DNA from 2 places in the Acetobacterium sp. MES1 genome. Region 1 is predicted to be linked to the other one. Evidence: riboswitches for the same ligand, from Rfam matches in the RefSeq annotation. Region 1 holds a riboswitch; the other holds the start of a gene.

The links. A riboswitch is a leader RNA that binds a small molecule or an ion and turns the genes downstream of it on or off. The one in region 1 is predicted to bind cyclic di-GMP.
Region 2: it holds a riboswitch for cyclic di-GMP, as region 1 does, so the genes downstream of both, BI182_RS10625 (prepilin peptidase) here and BI182_RS08090 (hypothetical protein) in region 1, are expected to answer to the same signal.

Annotation. Positions count from the first base shown of each region.
Region 1 covers NZ_MJUY01000023.1:227-15,609, reverse strand. Annotated here, with positions in the region: gene BI182_RS08145 (GAF domain-containing protein) at 1-546, shown strand, start outside; gene BI182_RS08140 (HAD family hydrolase) at 539-1,009, shown strand; gene BI182_RS08135 (zinc ribbon domain-containing protein) at 1,146-1,451, opposite strand; gene BI182_RS08130 (proline iminopeptidase-family hydrolase) at 1,688-2,545, shown strand; gene BI182_RS08125 (glycerol-3-phosphate responsive antiterminator) at 2,643-3,197, shown strand; gene BI182_RS08120 (FGGY-family carbohydrate kinase) at 3,498-4,997, shown strand; gene BI182_RS08115 (SDR family NAD(P)-dependent oxidoreductase) at 5,326-6,084, shown strand; gene BI182_RS08110 (NAD(P)/FAD-dependent oxidoreductase) at 6,308-7,765, shown strand; gene BI182_RS08105 (NAD(P)/FAD-dependent oxidoreductase) at 7,762-9,054, shown strand; gene BI182_RS08100 (DUF1667 domain-containing protein) at 9,051-9,482, shown strand; gene BI182_RS08095 (class II fructose-bisphosphate aldolase) at 9,472-10,332, shown strand; gene BI182_RS08090 (hypothetical protein) at 10,607-10,945, opposite strand; cyclic di-GMP riboswitch class I at 11,008-11,091, opposite strand; gene BI182_RS08085 (sensor domain-containing diguanylate cyclase) at 11,168-13,195, opposite strand; gene BI182_RS08080 (3'-5' exonuclease) at 13,312-14,001, opposite strand; gene BI182_RS08075 (PH domain-containing protein) at 14,687-15,145, shown strand.
Region 2 covers NZ_MJUY01000036.1:5,060-20,442, forward strand. Annotated here, with positions in the region: gene BI182_RS10585 (TadA family conjugal transfer-associated ATPase) at 1-762, opposite strand, end outside; gene BI182_RS10590 (CpaE/TadZ family protein) at 793-1,926, opposite strand; gene cpaB (Flp pilus assembly protein CpaB) at 2,002-2,673, opposite strand; gene BI182_RS10600 (pilus assembly protein TadG-related protein) at 2,742-3,776, opposite strand; gene BI182_RS10605 (TadE/TadG family type IV pilus assembly protein) at 3,777-4,187, opposite strand; gene BI182_RS10610 (Flp family type IVb pilin) at 4,361-4,528, opposite strand; gene BI182_RS10615 (Flp family type IVb pilin) at 4,585-4,752, opposite strand; gene BI182_RS10620 (Flp family type IVb pilin) at 4,805-4,972, opposite strand; gene BI182_RS10625 (prepilin peptidase) at 5,029-5,706, opposite strand; cyclic di-GMP riboswitch class I at 5,786-5,870, opposite strand; cyclic di-GMP riboswitch class I at 5,950-6,034, opposite strand; gene BI182_RS10630 (DUF2325 domain-containing protein) at 6,520-6,852, shown strand; gene BI182_RS10635 (DUF3793 family protein) at 6,855-7,412, shown strand; gene BI182_RS10640 (EAL domain-containing protein) at 7,484-10,444, opposite strand; gene BI182_RS10645 (MFS transporter) at 10,534-11,700, opposite strand; gene BI182_RS10650 (VOC family protein) at 11,902-12,291, opposite strand; gene recO (DNA repair protein RecO) at 12,339-13,091, opposite strand; gene era (GTPase Era) at 13,112-14,008, opposite strand; gene BI182_RS10665 (diacylglycerol kinase family protein) at 14,029-14,475, opposite strand; gene ybeY (rRNA maturation RNase YbeY) at 14,447-14,914, opposite strand; gene BI182_RS10675 (histidine phosphatase family protein) at 14,936-15,383, opposite strand, start outside.

The DNA of each region.
Region 1 (15,383 bases):
GCGGTCGAAAAAAACGGTTTTAAGGAAAAAACCTTTGGCTCCCAGACTGACAAGAATGCTTTTCTAAAAAAGATATCAGGTCTGTCGTTGGAACCCAACGAACGGTTGATTTTTAACCGGATCACCTTTACCTGCGACAAACCGGAGCAGTTAAAGCGATTACGGCGGCAGGAGTATGCCGTTATCTTTGAGCACCCTCAGCTGCGGCAGGCCAGAACCCGGGTCAGCACGGTGCTGATGAGGCTATTGCTCCAGCTCCGGGAAAACCGGGTAAATCTCAGTATGGTGGCTAAAATGATGGGGCTTGATGATAAACTGAAAACCCGGATCATCGATCTCAGCGAAGCCGAATACATCCGGCTGGAGTATGGCATGGCCCGGATCCGGCGGCCTAAACTGATCATCGTCAATCCCCCACCCCGGGGACTCAACCCCGCAGCTTATCAGGTTATGTGTAACCGACTCAAAAAAGACTGCCAAAAGAAAGCGGTGACGGTGATTGTTTTAAATGTAGATAACGAAAACAACGAGGTGAAAAATGATTAATCTGGAAATTCCTGGTCATGAGACCATGGTGGTCGAACATGTGACCTTTGATTATAATGGCACCCTGGCGGTCGATGGCTATCTGGTGGCGGGGCTCAAAGAACGGTTGGTGGCTTTGGCGGAATTGGTAGAGGTGCATATTCTCACTGCCGATACCTTTGGGTTGGTACGTGAGCAATGCGGTGATCTGCCGGTGACGATTGAGATTTTTACCAGGGACAATATTGCCCAAAAGAAAAAGGCCTTTGTTGAGGCGCTTGGCGGTGCGACCAATGTTGCCATCGGCAATGGCAACAATGATCGGGAAATGTTTGCGGTCAGTCAACTGGCGATTGTGGTGATGGGAGAAGAAGGCTGTTGTGTGAAGTCCCTGCTAGCAGCGGATATCGCTGTAAATAGCCCATTGGATGCGCTTGATTTGCTGTTGAACAAGGATCGGATCGTGGCGACCCTGCGGACTTGAACACATGATGACAAAATCCCTTATCTATTTTCAGAACCAAAACAAGACCTGAAAATACGGAGTGGCTTTTCAGGTCTGTTTGCTGTTAAGGCTTAGATCAGTGCGGTCAGACAATTGCAGCTTGCGGAAATCGCATTTAGGGACTGACTTTCTGACCGCAGTTTAAGCAGAATTTCGAGTCGGCGGCCAGGATCGTACCACAGTTGCTGCAGTGCAGGGCTTCAGTTTGTTTGAACCCGCATTCCGGGCAAAATTTGGAGTGCGAAGGAATCACCATTTTGCAGTGACTGCAAACCATGGTGTCCTGATGAACAGCAGTCTGCGACTGATTCAGGCCCGCTTTCAAGGCATCTTCATCTTCAATGAAATCTAAAATACTTCCGACGACACCATGATGGTGATCATGTCTACGATAATCATTATCATCGTATGAATGGCTCATGTTTACACCTCTATTAATTATAAAATTGATATGGCTATAATGTATAATCCTTTCACGGGATTGTAAAGGCGTAGAATGAAAATGACCAAAAATACGCCATTAAGCGATGGGATTGATAGCTCAAATTGTTAGTATGATAAAAAAAACGGGTAATGCGTAAGTAAAAGCCTAAAACAGCTATCAAACGCAAGACCTTTTTCCAGGATAAACACAAAATAGAATTGAGGAGAATTATGATGAGAGAAGATTATATCAATTATCAGGGCAAGAAAATCTGGTATTCCGCTTATGGCGAGTCGTTACAGCAGACGCCGCTACTGGTGGTTCATGGGGGGCCGGGATTTTTAAGTATCCCGGACGTGCTGGCTGACTTCAGTGACGAGCGGCCGGTCTATTTTTATGACCAATTGGGCTGCGGAAACTCGGACAAAGCTGATCAGCCCGATGATTATTGCATGGAGTACTTCGTCTCCGAGCTTGATGCGGTGATTCAGGGCTTGCAGCTCAGCAAGGTGATTTTATTGGGGTTGTCCTGGGGGTGTGGGCTCAGTGTTGCCTATATGCTGGATAAAAAGCCGCAGTTTGTTACTGCGCTGATTCTTTCGGCGCCCTATCTGAGCACCCCGCTGTGGGAGGAATGTGCCATCGAAAACATTTCCAACCTGCCCGAAGCGATCCAAAAGATCATCGTTGCCGCCGAAAAAAATCAGCAGTTTGGTGCCGACTATGAGATGGCCACTGGCGTTTATTACCAAAAATACCTCTGTCGCCTGGAGCCCTGGCCGGATAGCGTGATGGCATCATTTGGTAAACTGAATATGGATGTTTATCTACCGATGTGGGGCCCCAGCGAATTCACGGTTAACGGTAAACTCAAACAGTTTGACCTGATGCCCCGGCTACACGAAATCCCGGTGCCGGTGCTCTTGACCTGTGGCGACAACGATGAAGCCGGGGTCAAAATGGTGAAGGATTTTCAAATGGCCTTTCCCCAGGGGGCGATGGCGGTGATTCCCGGTGCGGCCCATCTCCATCATATTGAACAGCCGCTTATTTACAAAACGATTGTCCGGGAGTTTTTAAGCGATAAGTAGCGCCAGGAAATTATGCCACTCAATCAGGGTCGCCGCTTAAAAAAAAGTTGACGGTTTTATTCCCCTTGTGCTATGATCTAGACAATGAGGAGAGCAAATGAGTTGGATTGATTTTTCAGAATTTCAGGTGATCCCTTCGATTCGTCGCTTGGGTGATCTGGAAATTGCCCTAAACAGCGAGGCCCAGGTTATTTTACTGACCGAAGCCCATATTGCCAATCTCCAGGAGCTGGTCAAGCTGGTTCACGCTAAGGATAAAAAAGCCCTGGTTAATCTGGAATTACTGGGTGGTTTTGGCAAAGACCAGGTTGGCATGAAGCTATTAAAAAACTATTATCATGTCGATGGGGTGATGTCAACCGACAGTGGCAAGCTGGGGATGGCCAAACAATGCGGTCTGGTAACCTTTCAACGATTTTTTCTGCATGATTCACGCTCGTTTGAGACAGCCCTTAAAATCATAGATTGTTCCCGGGTTGACGGCGCTGAGCTGCTACCGGCAGTGATGGCCCTGGATTGTTATCAAAAACTGATGACGGTGGCCAAAATTCCCTTATTGGCCGGTGGTTTTATCCGTGACCGGAAGATGATGGACAAGATCAAAGGCTGCGGCTTTAAAGGTTTGACGGTTAGCGACAAGTCACTGTGGTAGGTTGGCGATGAATTTATAATAAAACAGAATAGCATGTGCCGGATGGTAATTGTGTGAGTCCTGCTTAATAAATGTGATGATATGTCGCATTTATTAAGCAGGACTTTTTTTCGTAAGCAGGGGGATGTCGGCGGTCAATGATCCCTACGAACCGATGATCGACTACGCTGTAAAGTATCAACAAAAGCGGCGGGCATCATAATGTTCGGGCAAGGGTCTGATTTTTTGGTCATTGTCAATCGCTCGAAACGTCGAACACTAACTCGTTTAAAATTCAAAAAATACATTGGAGGTAACAAAATGGGTAAATATTTATTGGGTCTGGACAATGGCGGCACGATGATTAAGGCTGCGCTTTATGATTTAAAAGGCAATGAGGTAGCCATTTCCAGTTCTAAAACGGTGATGTACCAGCCGCAACCGGGCTTTACTGAGCGCAATGTCGAAGAAATGTGGCAGGCCAATGTCACTGCCATCAAAGGGGTGATTGCCAAAGCTGGCATTGACGGCAGTGAGATCATCGGCCTTGCGGCCACCGGTCATGGCAATGGCCTCTATCTGGTTCGGGCGGATGGTAGCCAGACGACCAACGGGATGATCTCCACCGATGTCCGGGGTCGTGAATACGTGATCAAATGGCAAAACGACGGCACCCACGACAAGATCTTACCGAAAACGATGCAGAGCGTCTTTGCCGGACAGCCGACCACGCTATTGCGCTGGTTTATTGATCATCAGCCCGAAGTGCTTGAGGAAACCCGCTGGATCTTTATGTGCAAGGACTACATCCGTTTCCGCTTAACCGGCGAAGCCTATGGGGAAATTGCCGATATGTCCGGTTCCAGCCTGATGAATGTTAGAGACGTTAAATACGATCGGGAGCTGCTTCGTGATATGGGGCTGGAAAGCATTTATGATAAATTGCCGCCACTGCGATATTCCGGCGAAGTCTGCGGCACCATCACCAAAGAAGTAGCCGCACTGACTGGTCTGGCTGAAGGCACGCCAGTGGCCGGGGGCTGCATGGATATTCATGCCTCAGCGATGGCCGTGGGGATCACTGATGAAGATAAGCTGTGCGTGGTGGCCGGCACCTGGAGCATTAACGAATATATCAGCAAGCAGCCGGTGGTCGACAAGGATCTCTTTATGACCTCCATTTATCCGATTCCGGGCTATTGGATGATCCTCGAAGGCAGCCCGACCTCGGCCAGCAATCTGGAATGGTTTTTAACTGAAATTCTCCGGGACATTGACTTAAAAGAGCAGGATGTCTATGAGTATTCCAACAATTGTGTCAACTGTGTCGCTGATGAAGATTGCGGTGTGGTTTTCCTGCCCTTTCTCTATGCCAGCAATGTCAACATTAACGCCAAGGCCTGTTTTGTTGGGCTGTCCAGCTACCACAACCGGGACAATATGCTGCGAGCCGTTTATGAAGGGATTGTCTTCAGCCATAAGTATCATATTGAAAAGTTATTGAAATATCGGAAGGCTCCCAAAAGCATCCGGATTGCTGGCGGGGTGGCCAAATCCCGGGTGTGGGTGCAGATGTTTGCCGATATTCTGCAGGTGCCCATCGAAGTCACCGAATGTACCGAGTTGGGGGCCCTGGGTGCGGCCATCTGTGCCGGAGTCGCCACTGGTGCCTACGAAAGCTTCAAGGCGGCTTCGGACGTGATGGTGGAAATTGCCTTTACGGCGGTGCCCAACCCGGATAAACGGGCGATGTACGAAAAGAAGTACAACCGCTACCTGAAGGTCATCAAGGCCCTGGATGGGATCTGGGACGAGTATTAAGATCAGTTCCGCTGAGCTTTGATGTCAGGATGATGCTAAAAGAGACAACGACGAAAACAAGTACCGACCAATTGTTAATCTGTTGTTTGCTGCGGGATCGGACACTAATAAGAAATAGAATTTCTTATTAGTCGCAGGCAGTCGCCAACTACAAGCCAGCTTGTGATTGGCTCGTTGCCTCCGCGCAGGCTATCGCCATGTTCGCCCCGATGCAAACAACATGATGTAACAATTGTCGGTACGGTTCGTTGCTTTGTTTTAAGAATTATTCAAATAACATCAAAGCAAGTTACTGATTTGGATGGCTGAGTGAAGATTGGAGATTAAAATGGATTTGAAACTTAACGGAAAAAACGCGATCATTACCGGGGGTTCCCGGGGGGTGGGCCGGGCGATTGCGCTGGGCTTGGCGGCGGAAGGGGTTAATGTGGTAGTCACAGCCCGGAAATCGTCGAAAGAATTATTGGAAGTGGTGGAAGAAGCCAAATCGATGGGGGTAAAAGCCTATCCTTTGGGGGCAAATATGAATAATGCCGATGATGTCCAGGTGATGATGAAGGAGGCCGAAGCACTGTTGGGGGATCTGGATATTCTGATCAACAACGCCGGGATCTGGCTGACCGGCTGGATTCAGGATATTCCCTTATCGGATTGGGAAGAGACCATGGATGTCAATCTGACAGCACCCTTTCTGACCTCTCAGTATTTTGCTAAAATCAATCTGGCCAGGCAGCGGCCCGGGCGGATCATCAACATTAATTCCCAGGCGGCCTTTAACGGTTCCACCACCGGCCATGCTCATTACGCTGCCAGCAAAGCCGGGATGGTGGCCCTGACCATTTCGATGGCCCGGGAACTATCGTCCTATGGGATTACTGTTAACGGCATCGCCCTGGGGGTGGTGTATACCGACATGATCCGGGATAAGATTGCCGCTAACCCCGGCTATTACGAAAGTCGGATTCCCATCGGGCGGGTCGCCCAGCCGGAAGATATCGCCAATATCGTCGTCTTTATGGCCTCCGAACCGGCGTCTTACCTCACTGGTACTACCATCGACGCCACTGGCGGAATGTTGATGCGGTAGCCATTATCTGCGGATGGGCGAACACGGTTCGCCACTACGAACCAGAATTTGCAGTGACGTAAAAAACTCACCAGCTGCGTTACGCATTATCTTGTAGGGGCGAATAGTATTCGCCCGAAACGTTGATCACCAACCAAATGAATGCGGTTGGGTACAACCCGTCGATACGAACCAAAATAAACAACGGCACAAAATACTCACACCACTAACGAAAGGAAATCACATGAATCATTATGACATCATCATCATTGGCGGCGGTATTACCGGTACCGCCATTGCCCATGAGTGTTCAAAATATCAATTGACGGCAGCGCTGCTGGAGCGGGGCACCGATATCGGGATCGGGGCCACCAAAGGAAATGGCGGGGTGGTTCACCCGGGTTATGATCCCACCCCAGGGAGTCTGAAAGCGAAGATCAATGTCCGGGGCGCCAACCGCTATCCGCAGCTGGCCCGGGACCTGAACTTTGGCATCATCAATCCGGGAATCTTTGTGATCGGCTTTAGTGATGCCGATGAGGCGGTGCTAAAACACAAACTGGATTTCGGCATCAAAAACGGGGTTAAAGATCTGGCGATTATTGATGCCGTGCAGATGCGCAACCGTGAGCCCCAGCTGGCCACCACTGCCAGACATGCGCTCTACGCCCCGACGGCTACTGTGGTTGATCCGTTTGAGGTGGCCATTGCTTTTGCTGAAAATGCCAAAGCCAACGGCGTCGAGATTCTGACCAGTCAGCCAGTTACCGCCATTAAAAAAAGAACGGACGGCAATTTTCTGCTGAACACCCCCGATCAGCAATTTACCTGTACTTATATCGTCAACGCCGCCGGTAATCATGCCGATGATGTGGCCAGGCTGGCCGGGATCGCTGAATACCAGATGAAACCCCGCCATGGCGATTTGCTGGTGTTGGATAAGGACATGGTTAATAAGCCCAAAACGGTGATGTTTCCCTGTCCCGGGCCGGACACCAAGGGGATTGCCTGCATACCTACGGTGCATGGTAACACCATCGTTGGTTCCACGGCCACGATGTTGGATGACAAGGAAGCCGTCAACAATTATGCGCCGGGGATTCAGGCTCTGATTGACGGGGTTCACAAGATTTTGCCAGAACTCGACGCCGCTAAGATCATCCGCACCTTTGCCGGGTTGCGGCCGGTGGTGCTGGACAACAACAATGATTTTTACATTGCCGAATCCCCGACGGTTAAAGGTTTTATCCATGCGGCTGGAATTCAGTCTCCGGGGGTGGCCTCGGCCCCGGCGATTGCCGAGCTAGTTCGGGATCTGCTGGATAATGCCGGGTTGGAAATGGTGCCTAAAGCGGATTATAATCCCTATCGGGAGAAACTGACGGTTTTTACGGAGCTGTCGCTTGCTGAACAGGATGCGCTAATTAATGAGCATCCCGCCTATGGTCGGATTGTTTGCCGCTGCGAAACGGTGACAGAAGGTGAGATTGTCGATGCCATTCACGGAGCCATTCCGGCCCACACCCTGGATGCGATTAAGCGCCGGACCCGGGCGGGGATGGGCCGTTGTCAGGGTGGTTTCTGCCAGTATAAGGTGATTGCGATTCTGGCCCGGGAGCTGGGCCTGTCGGCGGATGCCATCTGTCTTGAAGATGCCGGCTCGCAACTGCTTTGCGGGGCAGTCAAGGGAGGTGCGAAATGAAACAGTTAGACTACGACGTGGTGGTCATCGGCGGCGGCCCGGCCGGCATGGCGGCAGCTCTGAAAGCCAACGAAAAGGGCGCCACCGTGGCGATAATCGAACGCAACGACGAGTTGGGGGGGATTCTCAATCAGTGTATTCACAGCGGTTTTGGCCTCAGTTATTTCAAGCAGGAGTTAACCGGCCCGGAATACGCCGAGCTGTTTATTAACCGGGTGAAGGATAGCGATATTGATGTTTATCTGAACACCATGGTTATCGATTTAGCACCAGACCACCGGATCACCGCAGTCAATCAAGACGGCATGCTGGTTCTGGCAGCCGGGGCGATTGTGCTGGCAATGGGCTGTCGCGAACGAACCCGGGGGGCGATTAAGATTCCCGGCTCCCGACCGGCCGGAGTGCTGACCGCCGGGCTGGCCCAGCGTTATGTCAACATTGAAAACCGCAAACCAGGCGAACGCATTGTTATTCTCGGTTCCGGCGACATCGGCCTGATCATGGCCCGACGGCTGACCCTGGAAGGGATGCAGGTGCTGGGGGTTTACGAGTTGATGCCCTATGCCAACGGCCTATACCGGAACATCAAAAATTGCCTCGACGATTTTGATATCCCCCTGCATCTGTCAACCACGGTAACAAATATCATCGGCTACCCGCATCTGGAAGCAGTCGAGGTGGCTAAGGTTGATGAGAACTTTGCGGTGATTGACGAGACCCGGGAAGTGATTGCCTGTGATACCCTGTTGCTGTCGATTGGTCTGATTCCCGAGAATGAGCTGTCGCAAAATTCCGGAGTCAGCCTCAATCCCCGGACCAACGGTCCGCTGGTTGATGAAGAGCTGGCCACCGACCAACCGGGAATCTTTGCCTGTGGCAATGTTCTCCACGTTCACGATCTGGTCGACAATGTGACCCTGGAAGCTGAACAGGCCGGAACCGCTGCCGCAGTCTATGCGTTAGAGCAAAAGGCGGCGGTCAGCGAAAACAGGCCGGCCGAAAATAAAGCAACGATCACAATCAGTCCCGGCGAAAATGTCGGCTATACCGTACCGGCCAAGCTGACCATTCCGCCACAAAAGCCAATCCGGATTTTATTCCGGGTCCGAACACCTCTGGATCAGGCTGCAGTCGTGATTCACACCGGTACAGAAATCTTTTACCAGGGTAAAGTCCAGGCCTATAAACCCAGTGTGATGGAGGCAGTAGCCTTGCATCCGGAAGAACTCAACCGTCTAAACGAGTCCGACGAACCCATCACCGTATCAGTTCGAGAGGTAAAAAAATGAGACAGAAAAACATGAAACAGCAAGAAAAAATGATTAAAGAATCCGATAAAACAGCGATCAAAGTTTGCTGTACCACCTGTCCTCAGGAATGTGTGATCACGGTTTCTCTAGCAGATGGGGTAATCGACAGGGTAGAGGGACAAGGCTGTAAACGGGGCAAAAAATTTGCCGAAAAAGAGTTAACAAACCCGGAAAGAACTTTAACCACTACGATACTGGTGGAATATGGAGACAAGGTTTATCTACTGCCAGTCAAAACGGCTGACCCGATTCCTAAAAAAGATCTGGCGATGGCCATGAATGTCATCCGCAAAGCCAGACTCATCGGGCCTTGTCAGATGGGGGATGTGGTCATCTCAAACATCTGCGGTACCGGGGTGGATGTGGTGGCCTGCCGGAGTATTAAGGAGGAGAATCATGCGTGTTAATCTGACGACGATTTTAAAGCAGGCTCAGGCTGACGGAACAGGGGTGGGAGCTTTTAACACCCCTAATCTGGAAAGCGTCCGGGCGGTGATCGCAGCGGCCGAAGCCGCAAACCAGCCAGTGATCATCATGCATGCCCAGATCCATGAAAGCCTGATTCCCCTGGAAGTCATCGGCCCGGTGATGATCCGGCTGGCCGACCAGGCCCGGGTGGATGTCTGTGTCCATCTCGATCACGGTGAAGACCTGGGCTATCTGCTTCATGCCATGAAAATGGGTTTCACCTCGGTGATGTATGACGGGTCAAGACTGCCCTATGCAGAAAATTTGAGCAACACCCGGGAAATTGTCCGGGTGGCCCATTATCTCGGCGTTTCGGTGGAAGCTGAGTTGGGCCGGGTATTGCGGCCGGAAGGTGGCGGGGCTGCTGATCCCGAAGAAAAAGAGCTGACTCCGGCAGCATGCTACACCGATCCCGAGCAGGCCAGCGACTTTGTAGAGGCTACCGGAGTGGATGCCCTGGCGATTGCCTTTGGTACCGCCCACGGTCTTTACGAGGCCGAACCCTGTCTCGATTTTGAGCGGATCGCCGCCATTCATCAGCAGGTGGATGTCCCATTGGTGATGCACGGCGGTTCGGGAGTCAGTGATAGCGACTTCCGCCAGGCCATTGCTGCCGGGATCACCAAAATCAATTATTTTACCTACATGTCGCTGGCTGGGGGGCAGGCTGTCAAAACCTGGTTTGAACAGCAGCCCGGCCAGGTGCTGCGCTTTGATGAGATTGCAAAGATTGGCCAGGCGGCCATGCAGGCCGATGTGATCCGGGCTATCAAGGTGTTTCAGGGTTAACGCAATCATCTAAAGACTTGGTGGTGAATAATAATAAAAAAATCATTTGGTGTAAATAGCGCAGTTTAAAAAAAAACGGTAAGCTCCCATCAAATGGTTTTTTATTGTAGCGAATATTATTACCCTCAAAAAGGATTCAAATACGATCGAAAAATTACACAAAAAAAGGCCAACCTGAACTGAGTGCTCAGGCTAGTCAAAGAAGAAGAAAATTTATCTCAGCAAAATTGCTTTTGCCAGATATCTGAATTAAACAATGATTCAGATGAAACGATTAAACAACTGGTTCCAGTTCCGGGACAACGGGGTCGGGAGTCAGTTCAATGACCGGGATTTCAGCGACCGGATCGGTGGTGCCATCGTCAACCGGTGTGGTGACAGGATCAGTAACGGTCGGGTCACTGCTGTCGGGGCTTTCGGGTTCGACTGGATTGACAACCGGAACGTCTACTGGAGCTGGAGCCGGGGCGACAACGGTTTCCTTTTTGGGAGGCGGATTGCTGTTGCCTTTGTCAGCATTCTTCGGGGCTGCCAGCGCCGTAGCGGGGGCAGAAAGGGCCAGCGCCAGGACCAAAACGAGAAACAATCTTTTTTCATAAAAGACTTCTTTCAATTGATCTCCATTAAAAAAACTGTACGCCTAAAAAGGCATACAGTTAAAGACCCTGCGCCCTCTTCGGCAACCCGGCTGTCGTAGCAAAATGCCTTAGACCCGTGGCTTTGCGTCCCTGACTTTCACCAGGTTTGCCATTATCGGAGATATTTGATTTTATTATAAATCAGATCGCAAGCGATTGCAAGGGATAATTCAAGGTTTTGAATATAGTTAATTTGATTAAGATTTTTCGGTCCGCAAAATGGTGTTGCGGCCCTGTTTTTTAGCCTGATAGAGGAGCCGGTCGGCCGTTTCGATCAGCTCGCTGACACTGTTGTGATCCCACTCGGCAATTCCGCCGCTGATGGTCAGCTCGATGCGATCGTGGTAGAAACGGGTATCTTTGATTTTGATCCGGATCCGCTGGGCAATCTGGTAGCCCTCGTTGAGGGTGGTGTCCGGCATCACAATTAGGAACTCTTCGCCGCCATAGCGGCCCAGAAAATCGCTTTTGCGGAGGTTATCCATGATGATCTGGACAGTTTCCACCAGCACCGTATCACCAGCCTGATGGCCAAAGCGGTCGTTGACGGATTTAAAATGATCAAGGTCGATCATCATCACCGAAAAGGTCGAATAAAGTAATGGGGTATTGGCATGGATATCCTCCAGAATGTTAAAGATACAGCCCCGGTTGCAGGCTCCGGTGAGGGCATCGATGGTGGATTGCGTAAGCAGAATCGACTCCTGCTTTTTCAAAAACAGGTTGGATTCTTCCAGTTTTTTTAAGATCTGCTTGGTTTTACTGATGTCTTTTGCGTTTAAGATATAGCCGAGGATTTGCCCATCCTCGCTGCGGTAGGCAGAAATCGAGGCGATTACGGTGGTTTTCTGATGGTTGTCTTTAATCATGGTGCCTTCGATGTTTTCCAGGCGGGGGTTTAAAATCAACTTTGCCTGCAAATCACGCAGGCTGCTACTGCTGTCAAAGATGGTGTCAATCGGGCTACCGACGATTTGGCCACAGTGCTTGCCCAGAAACAGCCTAGTATATTGATTGATCCGGAGGATTTTAAGATCACTATCCATAATAATCAGAATATCACCCACCGAATCGATGACGTTTTCCAGGTAGGTTTTGGTAACCAGGGTCGACTGCAGCTTGGCCGACAGCTCATTAAAGGACTGGGTCAGCTGGCCCAGTTCGTTGCTGCCGGAAACCGGCATGAAAAAATCCAGGTTGGTGCCGGAGACCCCTTTGATCCGGTTGGTCAGGCGGATCAAAGGCTCGGTGATGGAGCGGGTCACCAGGAAATAGATCAGCAGCAGGCTAAAGACGGTGTAAGTCAGAAAGACCAGCAGGGTGGCCATCCGGGTACCGTTGATCTGGCGGATAATATCGTCATACTGATAACGGATGGCAATGACTTTCTGGGAATCGTTCATCCCACCGGGGAAGGTGTTGAGATAAATGTATTCCTGACCAAGCAGACCCAGGTCGCCTGGTGTGATCTGGTTGGTGCCATTACTGATGACGGTATCAATCATGGCGATCCGGGTCGGGTCGGTTTCGGTTTGACCACTACCCAGCATGATGTGGTTTTTGTCATATACAGTGATATCGGCAATAAAAGGGTTATTGTCCTGAACGGTTTTTTCCATATCGGTATAGTTTAGCTGGGTAACATACTGTGACAGTGATCCGGGTGAAATGCCTACCTCCAGGACATAACGATGATCAGCGGTGGGGATATAACCCCACTTGCGCAACTCCCCGGTGATTAAATCGGTGGTGACATGGGAGATTTCCGGATCATGCCCCTGGCGCAGCTCGGTGAGGGTCTTAAAAAAATCCGGCACCGTTTTAAAATCAATGCCCATGGCGCTGGGGAAGGTAGTCCGTATGATGATGCCGTTTTCATCAATGATATAAAGATCCAGATTATTGTGGTAACGGGCTTTGATGGCATCCAGATCGATGGTAGATACGTCACCCTGTTTGGCCGCATATTCGGCATTAAACAGAGTAAGACTTTCGGCCATCATCTCATCATAATAGGTGGACACCAGTTCGTAGCTTTTTTCAGTGCTGATGATGGTGTCAATGATGTTGATCCGGGTCTGGTTGATGGCCAGCTGGGTATTACTAAGAATTCCATTGCGGATGCTGTTGTAGTTGATCATCGCAAAGAGAAAATAGAGCGGTGTAATGATCGCAACCAGGACAATCATCATCGAGTATTTAATGGAAAGATTGCGAAATTTCATAAAGTCCTTCCTTTCATGATCGAAACATCCAGAAAATGCCGTGGTGCTGATTAAAAAAGGGCGGCGGCGCCAAAGCAGCCGTCGCCCTTATTGAGGGGAAAATAGAAAGTTGGCAATCATAGCGAAATCCGGGCAAACTGCTCCCTGCTGGTGGTCAGATGCTGACATTTCTTTTTGTAGGGAGAATGTTTGTGATTAAATTCCCTGGCCAGGATCAGGGTGTTAAGTTCATCCACACAGGTCAGAGAACCCTGATGATATTTCAGGGACTGATAAAGATTATTGCTGACCAGACAGTCGGACAGGGCCCGGTGGGCATTGGTATTCTGAATGGCGCATTTTTCACACAGTGAGGTCAGTTGTGAATTGAGAACCGAACGCTGCCGTTCCCGGAATAATTCCCGGATATCGATAAAATCGTTGGTGAGATCATGATTGATATAAAGTTTACAGTGATCATACAAAAAATTGACATCGGCATTGACCTTATGGCCAATTAAAACAGTGTCACCGATAAACGCAGTAAAGGCATAAAGCACCTCAGTGATGGGGGCCGCATCAACAAGCATGTTATTGGTGATCCCTGTCAGGCTGGTGATATAAGCACTGATGGGGTTGCGGGGTTTACAAAGCATCTGAAAAACCGAAACGATTTTATCATCCCGCACCTTGACGGCGCCGATTTCGATGATTTCGCAGTTTTGGGGGCTGAATCCGGTGGTTTCGATGTCAATAATGACATAATGATCGGGAAAGTCAATCAGGCTGTTGCCTTTTTTTTCTCTCAGGGTTCCATATTTGTTCATTGGTATTCTCCTAACAAGTTACGGTAAAGTGATTCGTTTATTTTGTTATATTTATAACCAATCAGGCGGCGAATAATCATCATGGCAAGACAAAAAAAAAATAATCGTTGCCGATAAAAGTGTGTCAAGCCCAGCAGACCCGGTTTTTTTAGCCGGATGGTCATTAGCTAGGGTAAAATTTAGAGCAATTTTAGCGCACGATTCGCAATGTACAGTTGTGGAAAAGTGGTCACATATTTTGATTAAGAAAGTGTTAAGTCAAAAAAAAGCCGCTGCCGGAAAACAGCAACGCTTCTTTTCGGCACCATTTAAAATGATAAAAATGGGGATTCTTAGCCAATTGTGTGAAAAAAACCGGATTTGCTGTGTGCTGCCCACAACCTTAGTTATTTTACCAAAAAAAAATTCATTGTCAAGGACTTTTCAAGCCCAGCTCAGCAATTTAATTAGAGTATCTAATGACAAGAATTTATCTGTTAATAAGTTTATATTCATGCTATACTAGGGGTGGTCATGAAAACGCCATCACGGTGGCCAGGTTGATCATTATGAAAATGACAGTTCAGCCAGGAAAGAGGTAACCAAAGCAAAAGCGACACAGCGGTTTATTCCTCTCACGAAAGCGGTTATTAATGACGCGAACAGCGTCTTTTATAAAAACTTTATGAGAGGATGGCAAATGGTTATGAGTGTATTGGAAAATGCGTTAGTGACGACCCGTGACGCACACAGTGTCGACAAACAACTTGCGATGTTTCGGGTACGATGTCCACTGCGGGCGGGATGCCCCAATTATGGGGGAATCAAGCGAAAGAAAGAAAAACGGCGTTGTTACGGACGACTTTTTGACCTAGCCGATACCAATGGCGTCGTTTGGCTCCGGTTTCGGTGTCAGCAAAAAAAACAGGTCATGGTTATCCGGCAGATGGGTTCACAAATCCTGTACTGGGACGAGGGCCAAAACGATCCGCACATGGGGCTTCCCTCTGCGTTTACTCCGATCCGATGTCCGGTTTGCGGACGGTGGATACTCGATGTTTATCACGAAACGGGCACTTTCTTACTGGAATTCAAATGCCCAACTCACAAAGCGATTGTCAGCTGGTACCGCGAAAGCCCCGGCTCTGAAAACGACTGTGCGTAAGTATCGGCACAGCGTTCGTTGAAAAAAACCACATTGATCCCACGACTTTATCAATTTAATATAGCATGCAAAAGAAAATATACATACTGAGTTAAACTGGACCAGATGAGTCACTAAACTACCGGATGTTTCTTAAAATAATCGTCAGACGATGACTTTTTTAAGAGCATCCGGTTTTTTGTTGGCGGCCCGGAGATCGATGTGAAAAACCACAAAAAAAGTAGAAAAGAGGAAGAAT
Region 2 (15,383 bases), on a different contig from region 1:
GATAATCCGTTCGTTATCCGGAATAAAGCTGGAAAGCACATTGAGCATGGTTGTTTTCCCGCTGCCGGTTCCACCGGATACAATAATATTCAGTTTGCCCTTAACACAGGCTTCCAAAAACGACAGCATTTTTTTTGATATTGATCCAAAACCCAATAATTGATCAGTGGTAATTGGTTTTTTGGAGAATTTTCGAATGGTAATAACCGGCCCGACCAGAGAAAGCGGTGGAATCACCACGTTGACCCGGGAACCATCTTTTAACCGGGCATCGACCATCGGACTGGACTCATCGATGTGACGGCCTACCGAAGATACAATCCGGTCAATCACGTTCATCACATGCTGATTGTCCTTGAAAACCACCGGCGATAATTGAATCTTCCCTTTTTTTTCAATATAGACCCGGTTATAACCGTTAACCATGATCTCGGAAATATCCGGATCATTTAAAAGCACTTCCAGCGGTCCATAGCCGATAATCTCATTGAGTAATTCTTCGGTAATACGGCTGCGATCCAGGCGGTTGACATTTTCCGCTTCAACCGCCATGACATTTTCCAGGATTCGCAGGATTTCGATGGGATTTTCTTTGCCGACCGTGTCAACCTTACTGCTATTGATTTCATTAATTACTTCCTGATGAACCCGATTTTTCAGATCCTGATGAATATCAACATGGATAATGTCTTTTTTCCCTTCTTCCTGGGCCTTGTCTTTTTGTCCCAGCCGTTGTTGTTCCATTCTTTCCAGCAGTCCCATTTTTTTACCTCTTTTATCGATTCTTTCTTTTTAACTAACTCGATGGTCAATGGTATTGACGATATATTGCGCCAGCTTTTTTAGGTTTTTGCTAATTTCCGACTTCGGTGCGTCCAAGACAATGGGGATTCCCTTATTATGAGCAGTCGTTGCTGTCTTGAAATCAAAAACGATGGTGTTCTTAACTGGTTCATTTAACACCCGCTGCATATCTTTTAAGCTGATCAATCCCTTTGTTAACCGATTGATCACCAGTTCTGTTTTTTCTTTCTGTTGCAGGGACTCTAGAATATTAAGAGTAATTTTGGTATTGCGCAAGGTTGAGATATCCTGAACAGTAACCAGCAGCACCAAGTTTGAATTCTCGATGGCTGCCATGGTAATGTCACTAAACACCGGTGCGGTATCAATCAGAATATAGTCATAAAAGGGCCGCATGGTATTAATCATGGTTTCGATGTTTTTAGGGGTTACATATTCGGCATATTCGGGGCTTTTGGGGGCACAGACAATGCTGACCCCAGAAAAATGCAAGGCCATCATCCGTTTGATGGCGTCAATATCACCAGCATCGTTGCCCTGGGATAATTCGGAAATTGTATCCTTAGGGTCAATATCAAAGTAAACATTGACATCGCCAAATTGGAGATCAGCATCGATTACCGCGACCTTTTTACCCATTTTTGCCAGCGATACCGCTAAATTTATGGCAATGGTTGTCTTGCCAATCCCGCCTTTGGCACCAAATACCGTGATAATCCGGGATTGCATATTATTGGATGCCGTGATATCCGCATTTTCCAAACGGGATTTTTCCATGTAATGAGCCAATTCGATGTTTTCCTGTAACGTTTCAGCATCAATGGGGAACTGTAGTACTTTGCGGATCCCGGCCAACATGACTTTTTCGATCATGCTTACATCAAAACTGTCACAGATAAGAATTACTGCACATCCGGGAATTCGGATATATATTTTTTCAGCCAAATCGATGGCTGCTTTGTAGTCATCTTCACATTGAATAATCAGCACATGGGGTTTCAAACTGATGGCTTTCTCCAGAACATTTTCATCCTGTTTTGAGAAACCGATAAATGCCACGCTGTCACTGCGAAGCAGGCTTTTAATTTCATAGATCCGATTGTCATTATTTCCGACAATCATTACCTTTATCTTTTCTATGGCGTTTACCCCATTTTTTTCTATAATATATGAATTATTATTTATTGCCGAATTAGATTAAGGCATGAACGGCTTTGGACCCAAAATGGCCTTGTCAACTGGTGAGCGGAGTACCAGACGATACTTCGGTGTTTGATCGATTGACAGCGCATAGGTAACTTTCTCGACCTCAGTTGCTGGTACCGATACCGTTACTGAGGTGTATTCCCCGCCTTTGTCGCCAGTGCTTATTGGGCCAATTTCCAGGATTTCGATATTCTCGACAACATATTGTGAAACGACACCATTTTCTTTTGTGATCCAAATAGTGACAAGATCAACACGATCTCCCTTGACTAAATATCCACCTACCCCTTTTTCTTCATCGACCAGAATGGTCAGGGCCCGATAATTTGGTTCAATGGCGTAGGATAAATTATTATTTTCCTGATTGGTATCACTTAAACGACTGGTCAGGATCTGTTCATTGGCCTCAATGTTCTCCTTGGTGATACGCCCCAGAACATCCTCCGGATTGGCAATTGACAGTTGGTGAACCATCTCAATTGGTACTTCTTCGGTTGTTAGCATCTCTTTTTCAATGACGGTTCCTTTGGGAATGGCTTGAGTTGCCAAAACAACGGGCTGTGTCGCCTGGTCTTTGCCTTTTTGCAGAGAGATTGCAAATTGAAAAACTGCAAATCCGGTGATCACCGATACGATCAATGCAATTATTACGAGTTTTTTCATCGATTTCTCCATTCAACTGATTAATGGGTTTATAAATGGTATTTACCCAAAATACCGGTAATTATTAATTATTCGGAAAGGATCAAATTATATAATCCAAAATCCCCATCGGTTCCTTCCCCGACGTTACTTCCAGAAGAAGCGCCATTTGACACCATATTTAAGAATGAACCAGTGATTTCACCTTTATCAGTTTGATTTTCCAGAAGAAACGCGGCAAATCCCTCCACTACAACGGTTTGTTTATCAACCGTATACGAGTAAATGGGCACCTTGACAATTCTCGGGCATGTCGGTTCGAAATTATCAGTAGTGCAGCCAACACCGCCGCTGAGCGCACCAAAATGGGTACAACCGTTGTAACGTTCATCAAAGCCCTGAAAAGTAGGTCCTTCCATGTTTCCCATTTCTTTTAAGAGAACATCACCAACACTGATTTCACCGGCATAACCCTGGGTAATCCAAATCCGATAATCGCTGGCCCCCCCTCCTTGGCCATCGAGATCAAGTGCTCCAAAAAAGGATGGGGAATCGCTCCAAACATTTTTTTCCCCGTATTTCAAAGTTACGTGCGTCAGGTTATTGCTGGCCAACCTTAATTCCATTTCCTCTTTCGTCAAGCCAATTGGTGCCACCCCAGTGGTTCTGATAACTGGCGACAGTTTTGCCACAGCCGTTCGGGTAAGGTCCAAATAATCGACTCCAAATATTTTGGCAAAATACATCGGTACCGTATTATCAACAGTAACACGAATTTCAGTATATTGACCATTACTGATTTTCCCCAGAATGACATCCTCAGGCGTTAAATCCGGAAAACCATTAAGATCGGCATAATTAATGGCACTCTCTTTAATCTGATTGACCTTGGTGGTGTTTCCCGTTTCGATGGGTAGTAACCGCCCGGATGAATATACGGCTGCATCCGCAGCTTTTTGCTGTTCTCCAGTACTTAAAAACGCCAACCCCAGATCGATTACCAATGCCAGCATTCCCATAATAAATACCATCGAAACGGCCACAATAATCAACGCATCACCTTGTTCGGATTTTTTTATCTGTCTATAGGGAAATTTTTTTAATAAGTTCATTATCTGTCTCATTTACTCCACCTTCATGGTACAGGATGAAGAAAGATTCATGGTTTCACCCTGAACAAAAACACCAACAATTGGAGTCAATATATTCACATCATCGCTGATAACGATGATTACATCACCAAGACGGGGGTTTGATGTATTTGTAAACGTGATGCTGATGTCTACAGTGTCGGCAATGTTCTCAGGAGCAATTGTCCGAATATGCTCTTCAATTGCTGTCTTACTGGTTGAATGAACGATTGCATAGCGTGCGCCTTCTCTTGCGGCATAATCAATACTGTTCTGATTCATAAACAGCCAACCAAAATCGATAATTGCGCACAAAATCATAATCAAAATTGGCAGGGTGATAGCAAGCTCAACAATTGCTTGCCCGTCTTCTTTTTTTATCCGTTTGATTATGTTTGCAAACATGTTTCCTCCCTGATCATTCATCCTGAAGATCTGATTTATTTAACTGTAACTGGAGCAGATCGTTTAGCCGATTAAAAAAGGCATATTGATTACGTCCGGCAGAAATCTCCACTTTGACGTTGCCAATATGCCACTGGTTTCTTCACAGTAAACACAATAACTACCTATAGGCTTTATGCTGCTAATTGGGTTCCGATATCCGTAAAGAATTGACCGATTTGAGGGCCCAGTAACCAGATGGCAGCAATGGCAGCCAATGCAATCCCGGCAATAATCAAACCATACTCAACCATACCCTGTCCATCTTCTTCTCTAATCATGCGTGATAATACGTTTTTCATTTTATTTACTCCTTTTAATTAGTATCTTCGATAAATTTCTATTGATCTATTATCGTTTAAGCCGCTAATTGAGTACCGATATCGGTAAAGAACTGACCAATTTGTGGACCCAGTAACCAGATGGCAGCAATGGCAGCCAATGCAATCCCGGCAATAATCAAACCATACTCAACCATACCCTGTCCGTCTTCTTCTCTGATCATGTGCATCAATTGATTTTTCATTTCAGTTTCTCCTTCAATATTTTATATTTGTTAGTCAAACTAATTAGAATCATTATGCTGCTAACTGAGTGCCGATATCTGTAAACATTTGCCCGATTTGGGGTCCCAATAACCAAATGGCGGCAATGGCAGCCAATGCAATCCCGGCGATAATTAAGCCATATTCAACCATGCCCTGTCCATCTTCTTCTCTGATCATGCGTGATAATCCGTTTTTCATTTTTTCTTCTCCCTTTTTAATAAATTTTACGTAATCGATACCAAGTTTGCCTTGGTTTAAAACAACATTCCAAAATCTATCAGATAATTTGTGTTGTTAAAATTTAAAATTAATACGGATACAAAACTGGAAGCCATAAACGGTCCCAGGGCAACCTTTGATTTCAAATTACCTTTTCGTCTAATGATCAGGTATGCTGTATAGATCATCAGAAAGAAAGTCATTATCATAATCGCAGAAATTATTCCATAAACACCCAAACAAAAACCAACCGCAGCGGCATATTTTACGTCTCCCCAACCAGCGCCCTTTCCAATTATTGCTGGTAAAAAGAATATAATAAAACCAATTACTAAACCAAAGATATTCATTCCAATACTGGCAATCGGTTGCCCGGTAATGATGAAGGCACCGCCCACGAATATCGTCATTAATACCAGCTCATTGGGGATTTTTTTAATGCTGATGTCTACAGCAGAAAGAATGACACAGATTGAAAAGAGCAACATACATTCCAATGTTTTTGGTTCAAGTCCGTTGAGCTTTACAAAGATCAACCAGATGGTTGCGTTAAGCATCGCCCAAAAGATTGTTTTTGTAACATTGCCGGACAACTGATGGTTAGTCAAGGTCTTGACTCGCTGTCTGACTAAATAATCAGTCGCTTCTTTCATTAATACGCCAGTCACTGCTCCAATCATAAAAACTTCTGCAGTTATCAGTAATTGATCCATCAGTATCCTCCATTCGTTTTTTGCAATAAAAAAGCAACGATTTACTCGTTGCAATTAAGGCGAATTAAATACACCTATAATCTGCAACTGGCTGTCATATAAATACTTATTTAGACCCTATAGCTTTGCGTCCTTACCTTTCGATAAGTTTGCCAAATATTAAATTGACCAATAACTGAATCGTATAGAATAAAAAAACAACGCATTGACACGTTGCATTATAATCATCATTAAAAAATGTGGTTGTGCAACTGGCTGTCATATAAATAATTACTTAGACCCTAAAGCTTTGCGTCCTTACCTTTCGATAAGTTTGCTAAATATTCTATTGGCATCATGATAAGGCATATATTATCAATTGTCAAGTGAATATTTTGCGAATTATTTTTTTTATTATATTTGCAGCAGTAATATTTTGCTCAAAATACTTTAGATTACTACTGACATTAAATATAAGATATTCATTATATGCGCCGATGTTTCTTGTGCATCACTCGACTTTTGATTAATATTGTTGTGCAATTTTGTGATATTATTATCAATCATCAATTGTATTATAATAATCTAATGTTGCAGCCGTTTTTTTGATGATCAATGTTATTTCGCGAAAACTGTTAATCAATATAAAGTCAATGCTTAAAATACTGTATGTTGATTTATGCGGTATAATATTTAAATATGAGCTTTGTAGTCAGCCATAAAAACCAATAATAATTCCTTAATAAATATTTAAAAATAATTGACAGCTGCTCCGAATTGTGATAAGTTATAATCAGTTAGTTATAACTAACACAAGGGGATGGAGGGCACCTAATGAGCATTGTTATTATTGGCGGAAATGATCGCATGATTTATCAATATAAAGATTTATGCAAAGAATATGATTGCCGGGCTAAGGTTTTCACCCAAATGCAGGGTGCGATGAAAAAGAAAATCGGCGTCCCAGATTTGATTGTATTATTTACTGGGACGGTTTCTCATAAAATGGTAAACTGTGCGACCGATGAGGCAAAAAGACTTAATTTACCCCTGGCACGGTCACATAGCAGCAGTTTGGCTGCATTACGAAACATTCTGGAAGAGCATTGTGCTCAATGTAAGAATTGCGATGGGTGTGTTTTAAAATCGCAGACCCGGAAGATGTAGTCATGAGTAAATTCGAGAGAGAAATGATACGCCACTGCTCGCCTACATTGGCCGGAATGAAAACTGGTAATTTATTCAGTTATCCATTTACCAGCTATTGCCAACTCGCAGAGCAGCTGGATCAGTGTAATGATATGTTGAATGCTCGTGGTGTCTATCTGGAGGTACTGAGGATAAATGCCAGTCGGGTTTTAATTTATGTTTATCGTGAAAGTCGACTGCTTAAAGATTTTTCATGTCCCCGGGTGGACAGCTTTCTTCAGAATATTGGCTATCATACCGATGATTTGAAGTCTTGCCTGGAATTTTTATCTAAACGGATTCAAAATTCCAGTGAATTCCCTCACGAGATTGGCTTGTTTTTAAGTTATCCGTTTGAAGATGTTCAGGGATTTATCGAGCATGAAGGAAAAAACTGTAAATATTGTGGTTGCTGGAAAGTGTATTGCAATGAAAACGAAACAATCAAACTTTTCAACAAATATAAAAAATGTACGCAAGCTTACTATCAACGATTGCTCAGTGGATCATCCCTGATGAGATTGACTGTTGCTGCATAACTAAAAATTGAACTATTGTGATTGTTTTTTAAAAGTCCATCCATCTGATATTGCAAAAATGGATGGACTTTTTAAAAAAATGGGTTAATTAGGTCGTTTACGGGTTTATTTTCATCGTCTATTTCAAAGAAATGATTAAAAATATTTTCTGCCGCGGCTGAATCCAGTGGTTTGCTAAAAAGATATCCCTGAATATAGTCACAACCGCCACGCTTTAATTGCCAATATTGATTCCAATCCTCGATTCCCTCTGCGGTGATTTCCAGTTTTAGACTATGTGCCAATGAAATTAGACTATCCATGACCTGATTGTTTTTGAGGTTTAGAAACTTTTCATTGATGGATTTATCCAATTTAACCTTATCCACTGGTATATATGTCAGGTAATTCAGAGACGAATAGCCGGTACCAAAGTCATCCAGGGCGATTTTGAAACCAGCATCTTTTAATCCCTGCAAAAAAGACATCGTTTCAGTATCATTCTCCAGCAGAATGCTTTCTGTAATTTCGATTTCAATCATTTCTGGTTTAACTGCATGAGTCGTTATGAGTTGCCCCAGATATGCGATAAAATTTTTATCCTTCAATTGTTTACTGGAATAATTAATCGCAATTATTTTTTCTCCGAACCCCATATCTCGCCACTTCGCAAATTGTTCAATCGCAGATTTAGCTACCCAACGCCCAATATTAATAATCAGCCCAGTATCTTCTGCAACTGGGATAAATTGATCTGGTTGGATATTATGATCTTTTAATCGCAATAATGCTTCGAACCCATGGATTTGAGCTGAGCACAAGTCGACTTGCGGCTGATAGAGAAGTTTGAAGCCATCTGTTTCTAAGGCTTCTCGAATAATCGCTTCTATTTCGATTCGGGTATTTATAATGTCTTTCATTTCAGAGTAATAAAAGATGTAGTTGTTTTTACCGCTATGTTTAACATGATACATCGCTGTATCGGCATTCATTATAATTTGATTGATGTCACAACTGTCTTCCGGAAAACAGGTTAAGCCCATACTGATATTGATATTATTGGCTTTGCCGTTGAGTACAAATGCTTTATCAAAGGCTGCTTTTGTAGTTTGAGCGAATTTTTCAACTTCCTGGGTTCCATTAATATTTTTCATTAAAATCAGGAATTCATCACCGCCGAAACGGGAAATAAACGTCTTTTCATTGGAAATGTTACTGAGTCGATGGGCAATCATTTTTAAGATCTCATCACCATAAACGTGTCCCTGGGTATCATTGATCGCTTTAAAGTTATCGATATCAAACAATAAAACGGCTCCAGGTTTACCAGAGTCCAGTGCATCCGAGAGTTTTTCTAAAAAACTCATTCGATTTGGCAAATCGGTTAAAAAATCATGGGTCGCAAGGTATTCAATATAATCTTCCTGTTCCTTCATTCGTGTCGTATCCATAAGAATTCCATGAATTTGTTTAATAACACCATTTCCCTGGGCTATTCCTCTGCCCCGGAATAGTATCCATTTTACTTTATTATCCTCATCGTTAATGGGGATCTGAATATCAATCTCATTTTTACGCCCAGTGCAATACGACTGTATTTCGTATAATAATCTGTTTTTGTGTTCCGGATCGGTTAATCGACTCAATAAATCTTCAAATTTTTCGTTTTCATTAAGGATTCGACTGACATTAGAAAAGTTATCAGATATTAGAATTTCGTTGGTATCTAAATCCAATTCCCAAACTGCACTATTTGTAATTTCTGTAGCAATGGCATATTTCTGATTCAGGATACCGACCTCTTTGAGACTTTTTTCAATGACCTCATACTGTGTTCTCAATTTGTCTTCTGTTTTTTCTAGATGATCATTGCTTATTTTCAGTCGCTCATAACTTTCTTGTAATTGTTTTTGAATGGTACGCCGTTTTAAATTATCGACGATAAGAATTAATGAAACAATCAAAAGAAAGAGTATTAGAACCCCAATACTAACAAAAATTTCTCGATATTTTTCCAGTGGTGAGGGTTCTTTGTTAATTAAAACAGCATTTTGGGGAATTAGCGACTCGGGAATATTGAATTTTTTAATGAGATCATAATCAAATATATAGTAATAGGGCGTATCCTCAATAAGACCCATTGATTCCACGGACTTGCCATTCAATATATCCATGATCAAATTACCGGAGATCCGTCCAAAGGCCTCATAATCAATCAGTTTTCCGCCCAATATGCCGTCACCAATTCCGCCGATACTGGTTCGATAGACCGGTATGCTGGTATTATCTTTTAAAAATTGATACTGATCGCTTAAGTCCTTGACAACACCGTTTTTGTCCTGATTCATACTCAGGTATAAAAGAATTGCATCGTTATCCAAATTTTTAAGAATTTCCCCAAACTCAGCAAAGGTATAGTCTGATACGTTTAAGACCCGAAAATCAAGATTATCGAATTCACTTTGAGTGGCCAGAAATTGCCCCTGATCACCTTGACCGGTCAGTGATGAGTCCACAATACCAATAACTTGGGAAGCTTTAGGATTGAATTTATGGGCGATTTTAATCGTTTCGACCATTGAAAATTTTTCGAACATTCCGGTAAAGTAAGGGCTTTCGGCTGCTGACTTTCCCCGGTCGAAGTCATTGATTCCGAAAAACACCACTGGTATTTGGGGAAACAGCGTGTCGTGATAATCGATCATAAACTGCAGGGCATTATCATCCCCAACGAGCACGGCGTCATAGGGCGGCAGATTTTTTAATTTATAAGCAAGATTTTCATAAAACAGTTGTTTATTCTCCACAGTATCCAGCCGCTTAGTATCCATATATTCAATATCCAGACTAACTTTCTCATCAAGCGCAGACTGAATCCCCTTAATTTGCAGCGGAACCGTTGGAAAATTCTCACTGTATGAACTGATAAACAACACCCGCTTATTCTCATTAAGGGCATGGCCAATCATTGGAAAACAGAACAATAAAACCAGGCTCGTAAAAACAACTCCCCATATTGCTGTAATGGTGATTTTTTTTAAATGATTTCTCATGGTGAGCTCTCCTTTACTTCGATCAATTCGTACGAATCCGGTACAGATAAGGATTTGATAATTTCTAAACTTCGATACGATGCATAATTCTATTGCGGCTTATTTAAAACAAATCGACGACTCATTGCAAATACTACTGCCAATAGCAGCAAGCAAAGTGATGCGATCATAAACTTGATACTTATATCACTGTCAGGGATCTGGAGCGATATCCAATCAAAGATTAAGGGTGAGACAAACATTCCTAAATTGACCGCTGCCGTTACCAATGCAATGGCAGTGGATTGATTCTCTTTTCTTACTGCGTTGGCGGCCAGATAAATTCCTGTTGGCATAACAACACCAATTCCAAATCCGATAAAAAGAGCGGCAACACAGATACTGACTAACGATCCCAGAAAAAATATTAGGCTCATCCCCAGTCCCACAACTGCGATTCCGACGGTTATTGTCATTGTTTTTAGGCGGTAGATGATATGGCTGTAACGAAAACCGGTGATCATTCCGGCTGCTGATATCAGGGTGTTGATGATACCGCTAAGCGTCGCATCCCCATAGCCCTTGCTCACCACCAGCAGCGCTATGTTAGTCTGAAAAACAAAAAAGCAGCTGCCAAATAAAAAGATGATCAGGGCAATAAAATAGACGGTACCATTTAGTTTTTCAGTACGATTTCTTGCTTTTAGTTGGGTCGCTGGAAGCGGCTGATCATGGGGCAAATATTTTATGACAATCACAAGAACCGGTAGAAAAGCCAGATAAACCAGATAAGCTCCATTCCATTTTATATTAGCCAGCAAACCGGAAGTAAACAACAGCACCATACTACCGCCATTAAGAAAAGCCGATTGGAGTCCCATCATCGCCCCGCTTTCTTCGCCAGAAAAATAAACGGTGATTAAGGCCAGAGTTATTGTTGCATTAATTCCTTGACCGACACCAATCAAAACACTGGAAAGCCATAAATATTCAATCGCCAGCGGCCCCAGTATCAATCCCATCAATCCACCAGAGAGCCCGCAAGTTAGACTAAAAATCACAAGACTCTTTTTTGAGATCCGCATTGAGAGTGGACCTGCAGCAAATGCAAAAATCACCCCCAATAACGCCGGTAGGGTCAAAACCATTTGAATCATGGTTTCTGACACATTGGGGTAATGCTGTTCGATATCGGCAAGAATGGCAGAAGCGGTCATTGATATCATTAAAAGTGATGCAACTGATAAAATAGCCAGTTTGATTCGTTTTTTCTCCAATTGCGACTCCATATCTCAGTACAAATTAGAATAGTATTTTAATATAATTCTTACCCCCGATAGGATCAAATATTCGAAGGTTCTAGCCTGATAATGCTTTTCATTTCGGATGATGACAATCGTTTTTCATAGCCCCCTTTCACTTAACCAGAAATTAGTTAAAAAAAAGAGAGGTACTCCCTCTCTTATCATGGCAAACTTTTACTTCCGGATGATTTCAATTTTATAGCCGTCCGGGTCAGTAATAAAATAATAACGGGGTTTACCATCACCACTTAAACCTTTTGGCTCAGTGGGTTGGTAGCCCTTTGCGTCGTGCGCGGCCCAGGATGCTTCAAGATCATCAACCACGACGGCTAAATGACCGTAGGCAGTGCCCAAATCATAGGGAGCCACCTGACCATAGTTGTAGGTCAGTTCCAACTGATGACCGTTGGGACTGCCATCGCCTAAAAACACCAGCGTAAACTCATAGGTTGGTTCGTCCCGTCGTCGTACTTCCTCAAATCCCAGAGCTTCTTTGTAAAACGCCAGAGAGCGGTTTAAATCCAATACCCGAATCATTGTATGTGCCATTTTGTAGTTTCCCATCATAATCTCCTTTTTAATTTAAATTTTTCATATTTTTCCCAACAGATCTAGGGGTTGAGCATGGTTTTGTAAAAAGCATAGGCTTTGGAAGATTTACCGATGCAACAGCTGATATAATGATCCAGCAGATCACTAAGTTTTAGGGCTTCAGCTGGGTCGATCTCCCGGTCTTTGAGCTGTTTAATCGGTTGTTTTAAAAAGTCCCGGAGCAGTTCCAGCATGGCTGGGTTTAGCTTATAGAGATAGCCGGGGCTTTGTTCCCGGCAGTCCCGGCAGACCAGGCCATTTTGTTCAATGCTGAAGTGGGTTAAATCCTGATCATGCTGACAAACCATGCACCTTTCCAGAACGGGACGATAGCCTAAGTAGCTGACCAGCTTCATTTGAAAGGCCCCAACCAGAACCAGGTCGTTTCTGGCTTTGCCACCAGAAATGTAGTACAACACATGGAGCAGTAATTTTAATATCTCTGGACTTTTCTGATAAAATTCGTAGGCGTTATACATCAAGTCCAGTAAATATGAAGCCAGGGCCATTTTGGTCAGATCATTCCGCAAGGGATAAAAGGCTTCAATTAAGTTCGACTGATTGATAATGCCAAAATTCTTGCCGGGATAATAGACAAATTCACTATAAGCAAAAATTTGAGTGCTGGCTAAATGGCCGCTTTTCTGGCGGCGAACGCCTCGGGCGATGCATTGGATCTTGCCCTCATCTTCGGTAAAAATGGTCAGAATCTTATCCTGTTCTTTGTAGGGCTGTTCCCTGATGACCAGGCCTTTTGTTTTAATCAGTGCCATATTGCTCCAAACGGAAAGATTTATTCAAAATAGCCTAAATCTTTCAGATCAAAATTCTTATCCCGCCAATCCGTGCGAACCTTCACCCAAAGCTGCAGATTGATTTGGGTTTTGAGGAAAAATTCAATATCTTTACGGGCTTGTGAGCCAATCTTGGTCAGCATCGAGCCACCCTTGCCGATCAGGATGCCCTTGTGCGTTTTGCGCTCACAGAAAATGGTTGCTTCAATGTCAATGATATCCTTCCCTTTTCGGGGTTTCATGGCTGTCACTTCGACAGCAATACCGTGGGGAACCTCATCATTTAATAGGTTAAGGATCTTTTCTCGGATCAGCTCCTGGACAATCCAGCGTTCGGATTGATCAATAATCATATCAGCGGGGAAAAACATCGGACCCGGACTGAGCAGGTCGGTTATCAGATCCAGCAGTTCTTTAACACCATCTCCGGTAACCGCCGAAATCGGAATAATGGCTTTAAGGAAATCGTATTTTTGATATGCCGCAATGGTGATTAGAAGTTCTTCTTTGGGCAACAAATCAATTTTGTTGATGACTAAAACAACCGGGGTCTTGCTGGCTCCCAGCTTCTCCAGAATATATTGATCGCCGGGCCCAATTTTTGTTTCGGGCTCAACCAGGTATAAAACCACATCCACATCAGCAACGGTATTTTCCGCCGCTTTTTGCATGTAGTCACCTAACCGGTTTTTGGGACGGTGCATTCCCGGAGTGTCAATAAAAACCATCTGGGCCTGCTCATCGGTATAAATACAACGAATTGCATTGCGGGTGGTTTGGGGTTTGGCCGAAGTAATCACCAGTTTCTCCCCCATAATATTATTAAGCAAGGTCGATTTTCCGACATTCGGACGACCGACGATACTGATAAAGCCGGATTTAAAGTTTTTGTTCATGATTCACATTCTTTCTCTGGTTAAAAAAACCAATTGATAATTTTTGGTAAAAAGATAATCAGCCCCACGCATATTGACATGATGGCTGCTACCATTACGGCTCCGGCGGCGGTGTCTTTGGCAACCTTGGCCAGATGATGGTATTCTTCGGTATAAAGGTCCACCAGGGTTTCAATGGCGGTATTGATAATTTCGAGGATAAAAACAAAGCCAATTACAATCACCAACGCCAGCCATTCATAGTTTTCGATTTTAAAGATAAAACCGCAGGCCACCGCCAATAAACCGATGCCAAAGTGAATGCGCATATTCGGCTGGGTTTTGAGGGTGTGTAAAATACCTTCAATGGCAAAAGAAAAACTCTTTTGTAGCTTTCGTCTGATCGTTCCCACCTCCTGATTCATTTGCTTGATAGAAGGATGCGACTGGGGCGAGGCGTTAGTCGTCACCCATAATTTCTTTTTCAATACGACGCATCACCGATTTTTCATCATCTTCCAGATGGTCATAACCCAACAGGTGCAATACACTGTGCACCGACAGATAGGAAAGCTCCCGGGTCAGGGTATTCCCGTATTCTTTGGCCTGGGCTTTTGCCTGCTGGATGCAGATCACAATATCACCGAGTAACAAGGGCAAAAACGGATTGTCTTTGATAATTGACTCCCGATTATTTATGAAATCTTCATACATCGGAAAGGACAGGACATCGGTGACAGAATCTTTATCCCGGTACTCCCGGTTCAGATCTTTTATTTCGGAGGTACTGACAAATGAAAAACTTACTTCACACTCCACCTCAATTTCCTGGTGAAGCAGCGTTCGCACCATTGCGTCTTCGACCTCTTCCAATACCGTTTCATCTATTTCAAAATCACTACGGTTATCATAAGCGACTACAAGCATTTTAGTTCCTCTCTAATTTTATCATTTCTTTTTTTTATGGGCGGCTTTGGTTTTCGCTTCGGCTCGTGCAGCCGCCCGCATGGCGGATTTTTTGGCATCCGTCAAGGGAGTTGGGTGTGAAATCAGTTCATCATAGGGTGGGGTGGTCATATAGGATAGCATTCCAAAGCCATGGTTATAATCAATCATCGTGATACTTCCCAATTTAATGTCAAAATGCCATTTACAGTCCAGTGGCAGATTCAGCATATTGGTCAACATACCGTGGATTGTACCACCGTGAGCTACCATCAGAACCGTTTCGCCTTCGGTTAGTTCGGTTAAAAATTCGGCGCAAAGGTCATGATATTCCCGTTGACTCTGACCCTGGGGGACTCTGTAATCTATATAATTTGCCATCCATTGATCCCATTCTGACTGGAAAATTTCGATGCATTCGTCCCGGGTTTTTCCTTCAAAGATCCCGAAG